DNA from 2 places in the Sinorhizobium chiapasense genome. Region 2 is predicted to be linked to the other one. Evidence: predicted binding sites of a transcription regulator. Region 2 holds the regulator's gene; the other holds the start of a gene.
What was found. Region 2 encodes PhoB, which activates phosphate uptake and scavenging genes when phosphate is short. Its sites were predicted from a motif close to TGTCATNNANCTGTCAT; they were not measured.
Positions count from the first base shown of each region.

Region 1: a site for PhoB is predicted at 2,182-2,198, ahead of phnG (phosphonate C-P lyase system protein PhnG). Genes of this name have one in related genera too.

Region 1 covers NZ_CP133150.1:4,644-8,053, reverse strand. Annotated here, with positions in the region: gene RB548_RS21520 (carbon-phosphorus lyase complex subunit PhnI) at 1-1,045, opposite strand, end outside; gene phnH (phosphonate C-P lyase system protein PhnH) at 1,046-1,651, opposite strand; gene phnG (phosphonate C-P lyase system protein PhnG) at 1,648-2,109, opposite strand; gene phnF (phosphonate metabolism transcriptional regulator PhnF) at 2,309-3,010, opposite strand; gene RB548_RS21500 (alkaline phosphatase family protein) at 3,075-3,410, opposite strand, start outside.
Region 2 covers NZ_CP133148.1:157,185-160,594, forward strand. Annotated here, with positions in the region: gene phoU (phosphate signaling complex protein PhoU) at 91-804, shown strand; gene phoB (phosphate regulon transcriptional regulator PhoB) at 1,039-1,722, shown strand; gene RB548_RS00740 (GcrA family cell cycle regulator) at 1,803-2,321, opposite strand; gene RB548_RS00745 (aspartate aminotransferase family protein) at 2,738-3,410, shown strand, end outside.

The DNA of each region.
Region 1 (3,410 bases), on a different replicon from region 2:
ACTGCAGGTCACCCTGGAAATCGACGTAGTGGGGCAAGGTCAGATGTGAAACGAACCCGGCCGCCTCGAGATTGTCGGTATGAGAAAGAACGAATTCTTCGTCCTGCGCGGGGTATTTCACATCCTCGCCGTATTCGCGGGACCGCAATGAGCGATCGACGATCGCCATTCCCATTGCCTTGCGCTCACTCTTTCCAAAGGATAGACCATATCCACGCGTGAAGCGTGCCGGCTCGTCGTCCGAGCCTGCAAACAAGTCCAGCATCTGGCATTCGGTGACGGTGATGTCCCCTATTGAAACGGGAAAGCCCAGTTCCTCCGGAACGACTTCGATTGCAACGTCTCCGACCCGGGTTTCGCCGACATAGGGATGGGCCGCGCCATAGCCACGCAGGGCGGAATACGCCAATCCCACGACAAATCCTTCATCGCCGCGGGCAAGATTCTGCAAACGCTGGTCGCGCCCGGCCGGCAGTGCCATGGGCTCTCGCGTCAGGTCGAAAACCGACGCTTCCTCAGGCGCAGGCGCTTCTGCCTCGATCAGGCCTTCATCCGAGATGCTGTCAAAAGCACGTGGACAATTGGCGTCAAGGGGGGTCGCAGCCAGTTCCGCTCTCGTCACCTCGGCCTCAGCGTTGTCGAGGAGGTCGAAATCAAGCAGTCGATGCGTGTATTCGTAGGTCGAACCGAGGACCTGTCCGCCGGGAACGTCCTTGAAGGTCGCGGAGATCCGTCGCTGAATAGCCATGCGATCCGTATCGATCGGCTTCGACACCCCGACACGCGGTAAGGTCGTCCGAAACGCCCGGAGGAGGAAGATCGCCTCGACTGCGTCGCCCTGGGCCTGCTTCAATGCCAGGGCCGCAAGCTCTCTGTCGTAGACAGAACCCTCGCACATCACGCGGTCGACGGCGAGACCGAGTTGCTCGGCGATCTGAGAAACGTTGAGTGCGGGAACTTCAGGATCGCCACGCCGATCCTCCGCAACCAAACGGTGCGAGTTGAGGATAGCCTGCTCGCCTCCTTTTACAGCCACATAAGCCATTTAGATCTCCACCGATATGCTGCGAGGAAGAGCAATGATTGCGTTTCCGGAAGTAAAGAGGACATCGACGCCGATAGGATAAAGCTCTTGATTGAGTGGCCACTCTTCCCAGAACCACGAGGGAAGCCCCTCGATAGCGACCGAGGCCTCATGCTGGATGCCCGGACCACTCCACCGAACCGGCGGACCACCCGTCAAACACGGCACCTGGACAACGACGGTCGTCGACGTCTGGGGCTCCAACTCGCTTCCTAGGTGAAACTCTGCCAGGCGCGGCATCGTCATCGGATCCGCCACGATGGCAAATGCCGCTTCGTCGGCGCCAGTGACGAACGGCGTCCCACAGTGGAACCCGAGGTAGTTGCGGACATCGATGTCATTGGATCGGGAATCGAGCCAGACTGGCGTTTCGAAGTCTGCCAATGTGAGGCAAACGGAAACGGTCGCCGGTGCGAGCGGTCCGACTGCCGTCGCTTCAAAGCCAAGCCTTTGCGGGCGGCCCACATAGGCATAGGCATCCAGAATACGGCGGAACGTGTCCTGGCTGTCGAAGACAGGATTCGTGAATCCGGGCTCGATCCCGGAGGTGTCCATAACGCTCATCATTCCAGACTCGTGCCTCGCGCCATTGCAAAAAAATCGACCTTTGTGGAAGCCGTCTTGCGGCTCTTCAGCTCACGGCGGCTCGCTTGCATCGCTTCAAATCGAGCGACCAGTGCACGACTCTCGGCCGCGACCTCGTCCGCCCGCTGCAGGAGCGCATCGAAGACCGCCGCCAGTTCCGCATGGCGTTGGTCGCGTCCGAGCACGAAGGCGAACCCCGTCGTTCCATCGGCTAGCCTCAGGGCACATCGGGTCATCGTGGCCTCACCGAGGTTGAACGCGCTGCCGGTACCGCCTGCGCGTCCACGCACCAGCACGAGGCCGGTCTCGGGCCGGCGTAGCCATTCATATTGTGGCGCGATGGGCAGATCGCTCCATGCGCGCTCGAGGTCATCGCACCTCGTTCGCGCCAGAACCGCCATCCATCGCTGTCTGTTTTCAATTTGATTGCGCACTTGCATTCGCCGCTTCGATTGCAGGCCTCGGTGGGCCGGGCCTAAGATGATACCTAGATGTCTAGGTATCTGCTTTTTGCAACACTTTGATGACAAGAGACTGGTTCAGCAGAAAAGTGTTAGTCGGAGCAACAGAAGGAAATGGCCGGCGCTGGAAGGCTGAACTCGCGAGTGAGGCTGCCTTCCCGTTCGCCAGCAATCTCGTTTAGTCATCGGCTTCTATCAGGTATTCATATCTGTCGGCTCGTATGACGCCGAAGGCGTATTTGATAGGTAATCCATCCGGAGCCACATCGACATTGGTCTCGAAGAGCACCGGGCTGGACGATGATATTCGCAACAGACGGGCCTCTTGCTGGGTGGGCCTTCGGGCGGTAATCCGCGTCCATTTTCGCTTGTATTTCGGAATGCCACAGCGCTTCAGGGCCGCAGTCGGAGAGTTCAGCCCCTCGAACGCCGTGGCGAGACCAGGAACTCGCTCGACCGGAAAATAGGCCGTCCCGGTCGCCAGGGGCCAATCGTTGATGAACGAAGTCGTCCTGACGGCCGTCACGAGCGCCGAGGGCGCAATCTTCAAATGCGTCGCAATATCCGGTTCGACAGAGATCTCGTTGATCGACAAGATCTCCCGCTTGACCGACTTGTTCTGGCCAAGAAGTTTGAACGTAAATCTCGGATCACTGCCCAAGGTGTGCGAAATGAAATCGTCGGCAACGAAGGTACCGACACCATGTTGCACGCGCAGAGCTCCTTCAGACTCCAAAATCTTGATGGCGTTTCGAACGGTGTGGCGATTGACGCCAAATCGTTCTGCCAAAGCCAGGTCCCCAGGCAGGCGACCGTTCTCGAAGGCTCCTGCATGGATATCGCTGAGTATTCCGGAGCGAACCACTTCCCAACGTTTCATTAAGCACCACTTCAACTGCCGATACGACTATTGCATTCCCCAAAATGGGTGCAGGAAACCCTGTTTACCCGAAAAGCGGCCGATCAGGAAACATCTCTGTGGATAGCCCAAGGATGGATGCAAGCGTCGGCGCAAGGCGTGTGGCTTCAGCTCCTTCCGCCACCGCACTTGGCAGACCGGCCCCGGACATAATGCAGATACGATCGTCCGCAGGCATGCCTGGTCGAAATCCATGGGTGGCTTTGTATTTCGGTCGACCGAGCGGTTGGTCAGCCGGATGCCCGGCTGGCACTAGTTCGAAATCATGCTGCGGCGGAGCCACGAAAGTAGCAATGCGCTCGCGAAGTTCTACCGGCAAATGTGCATCATTCCAAGGTTCCGCCCCCACGGCGGCGAGCCT
Region 2 (3,410 bases):
CTCTAGAATCTAAGCGCTGGAGCGTCCTTTGTGGGTTCATTGAGCGCATGGCGTTCCAGTCAACCGGGTTACGAATTCAAGGAACGAAACATGTCATCCACACACATCATGTCGGCATTTGACGACGAGCTTAAATATCTGACGCGCCGCGTCTCGGAAATGGGTGGGCAGGCCGAACAGATGGTGGCGGATTCCGTCCGGGCGCTGGTGAATTCCGACCTGGCGCTGGCGCAGAAGGTGATTTCCGACGACGCGATCCTCGACGACGCCGAGCGACAAATCGGTGAGAAGGCGATCGTAACCATCGCCAAGCGCCAGCCGGTCGCATCCGACCTGCGCGAGATCATGGGGTCCATTCGAATTGCGGCGGACCTGGAGCGCGTTGGCGACCTCGGCAAGAACACCGCCAAGCGCGTGATCGCGGTCGCCGGATCCGGCATCCCGCGCAAGCTCGCGCGTGGCCTGGAGCATCTGGCGGAGCTGGCCCTGGTCCAGCTCAAGGAGGTGCTCGACGTCTACGCCTCTCGCTCGCCGGAAAAGGCGAACCGCATCCGCGAGCGCGATGAAGAGATCGACGCGATCTATACGTCGCTTTTCCGCGAACTGCTGACCTATATGATGGAAGATCCGCGCAACATCACCCCGTGCACGCATCTGCTCTTCTGCGCCAAGAACATCGAGCGTATCGGCGACCACGCGACCAACATTGCCGAAACGATCTATTACATGGCGACGGGCGCCCAGCCGCAGGGTGAGCGGCCGAAGGACGATAATACGTCGACGCTGGGCTCAGTAACGGACTAGAGCATCCCGCTTTCAAGTGGAATCACTGGAAGCGGATAAGATGCTCTAGAATCAAAGTGCTAGAGCGTCCTTTGTGCGTTCATTTTGAACGCACGGCGCTCTAGGGCGCCCGAGAGCCCGATAGCCGCATGCCTTGGTTTGCATGCGTTAATCTTGTCCGGTCGCGATCTTTCGCGGCCCACAGAGTGTCGCGGTGGCATGATGGCACCCGCGCGTGGGAAGGAGCATGACCGAATGTTGCCGAAGATAGCTGTTGTCGAGGACGAGGAGGCGCTGAGCGTCCTCCTGCGCTACAATCTCGAGGCCGAAGGTTTCGACGTCGATACGATCTTGCGCGGAGATGAAGCTGAAATCCGCCTTCAGGAGCGGCTGCCCGATCTCCTGATCCTCGACTGGATGCTGCCCGGCGTCTCCGGCATCGAACTTTGCCGCCGACTGCGGCAGCGGCCGGAAACGGAGCGCCTGCCGATCATCATGCTGACCGCGCGTGGCGAGGAAAGCGAGCGGGTTCGTGGTCTCGCTACCGGCGCGGACGACTATGTCGTCAAGCCGTTTTCGACACCGGAACTGATGGCGAGGGTGAAGGCGATGCTCAGGCGTGCCAAGCCCGAGGTGCTTTCGACGGTGTTGCGTTGCGGCGACATCGAGCTCGATCGCGAGACGCACCGCGTCCACAGACGCAGCCGCGAAGTCCGGCTCGGACCGACGGAGTTCCGGCTCCTGGAGTTCCTGATGTCCTCGCCAGGGCGCGTCTTCTCGCGTTCGCAGCTGCTCGACGGCGTCTGGGGACATGACATCTATGTCGACGAGCGCACCGTGGATGTGCATGTCGGCCGTCTGCGCAAGGCGCTGAATTTCTCGAACATGCCCGATGTCATTCGCACCGTGCGCGGCGCCGGCTATTCGCTTGAAAGCTGAAGGCCGGCGGCCATCCTTCGATGGACATCAAAAAAAGGGGCGTCACCGCCCCTTTTTCAATTGCGTTCGCGCGAGGCCGGTCAGCGCATGCGCCGGCGTTCGCCGGAAGGCTGATAGGCGAGCCGCGTGTGATAGCTGCAATAGGGCGACGATTCCGGTGAGTCGTTGCCGCAGAAATGGAACTCCTCCTTCAGGGGGTCGCCGATCGGCCACTTGCAGGTGCGCTCCGTGAGTTCCGTCAGGCCGAGGCGTCGCGACATCGGGACGACGACGTTCGGTGCGAGTTCGAGGTCCTGATCGGCGACGAGATCGACTTCGATCTCTTCCTTGAGGACAGTGGCGCCAGCGGTGCGGGTGACGGTGCGGGTGGCGACGCGCGCGGCATAGTTCGGCGCCCGGGGGGCCGACGTGGTGCGCTTCGGGCGTGCGGCAGTGGTCGCGCCGCCGGCCTTGGCTCGGCCCGGCAAGCTCAACCGGTGAACCTTGCCGATCACGGCGTTGCGGCTTACGCCGCCCAGTTGTGCCGCAATCTGGCTGGCGCTCAAGCCCTCGGACCACAGCTTCTTCAGTTTCTCCACCCGCTCGTCAGTCCAGTTCATTTCTGCACTCTCCGTTCTCGGCGTTGGATGGCAGAATCCATCACCACGCTCCGGAAAAACTCCGGAGCTGCAACGCGATAACTCTTTTGGTGACTAGGTCCGCCGCATGCGTCTAGTAATTGAATATTAACCTACTGGCAGGGTGACTCCGTGGCAAGAGTCGCGGGAATCGCGCCGAATCGATTTCGGAGTTTTCCCCAACTTGCTGGCTGGCCGTTGCATTTTTGCAAGCCCCCGCTGGAGGTTTTTTCGCACATCGGAATCCGCGCGTTCAAGCTCGCTGCAAGCCTTGGTTTTGTTGACATTGCGGTGCGAAATAGGAATAGTGCCTGCGCCGCCGAAAGGCGGCATTTTTGATTTTTATCGGACACGATCGCCCGATATTGATGCCAACAGGACGGAAGGAGAAGTTCGCCATGGCCGCAACAACGCCGCTCTACGACACCTACATGCGTGCGCCGTTGCGTTTCGAGCGAGGCGAGGGCGTCTGGCTTATTGCCGAGGACGGCTCGCGCTATCTCGATTTTGCCGCCGGCGTTGCCGTGAACTCGCTCGGCCATGCCCATCCGCACCTCGTCGAGGCGCTGAAGGCGCAGGCGGACAAGGTCTGGCATCTTTCCAACCTCTATGAGATTCCGGGCCAGGAAAGTCTGGCGCGCCGGCTGACGGCGGTGACCTTCGCGGACCGCGTGTTCTTCACGAATTCGGGTGCGGAGGCGCTGGAATGCGCCATCAAGACCGCGCGCCGCCATCACTTCGCCAAGGGAAATCCGGAAAAATTCCATATCATCACCTTCGAAGGCGCCTTCCATGGCCGCACGATCGCGACGATCGCCGCCGGCGGCCAGCAGAAGTACATCGAGGGTTTCGGACCAAAGGCACCGGGCTTCTATCAGGTTCCTTTCGGCGATATCGCCGCGGTCAAGGATGCGATCAACGACGAGACGGCGGCGATCCTGATCGAGCCGATCCAGGGCGAGGGCGGCATCCGCCCGGCCAGCAAGGAATTTCTGCAGGAGTTGCGGGCGCTTTGCGACGAATTCGGCCTGCTGCTCATCCTCGACGAGGTTCAGTGCGGCATTGGCCGGA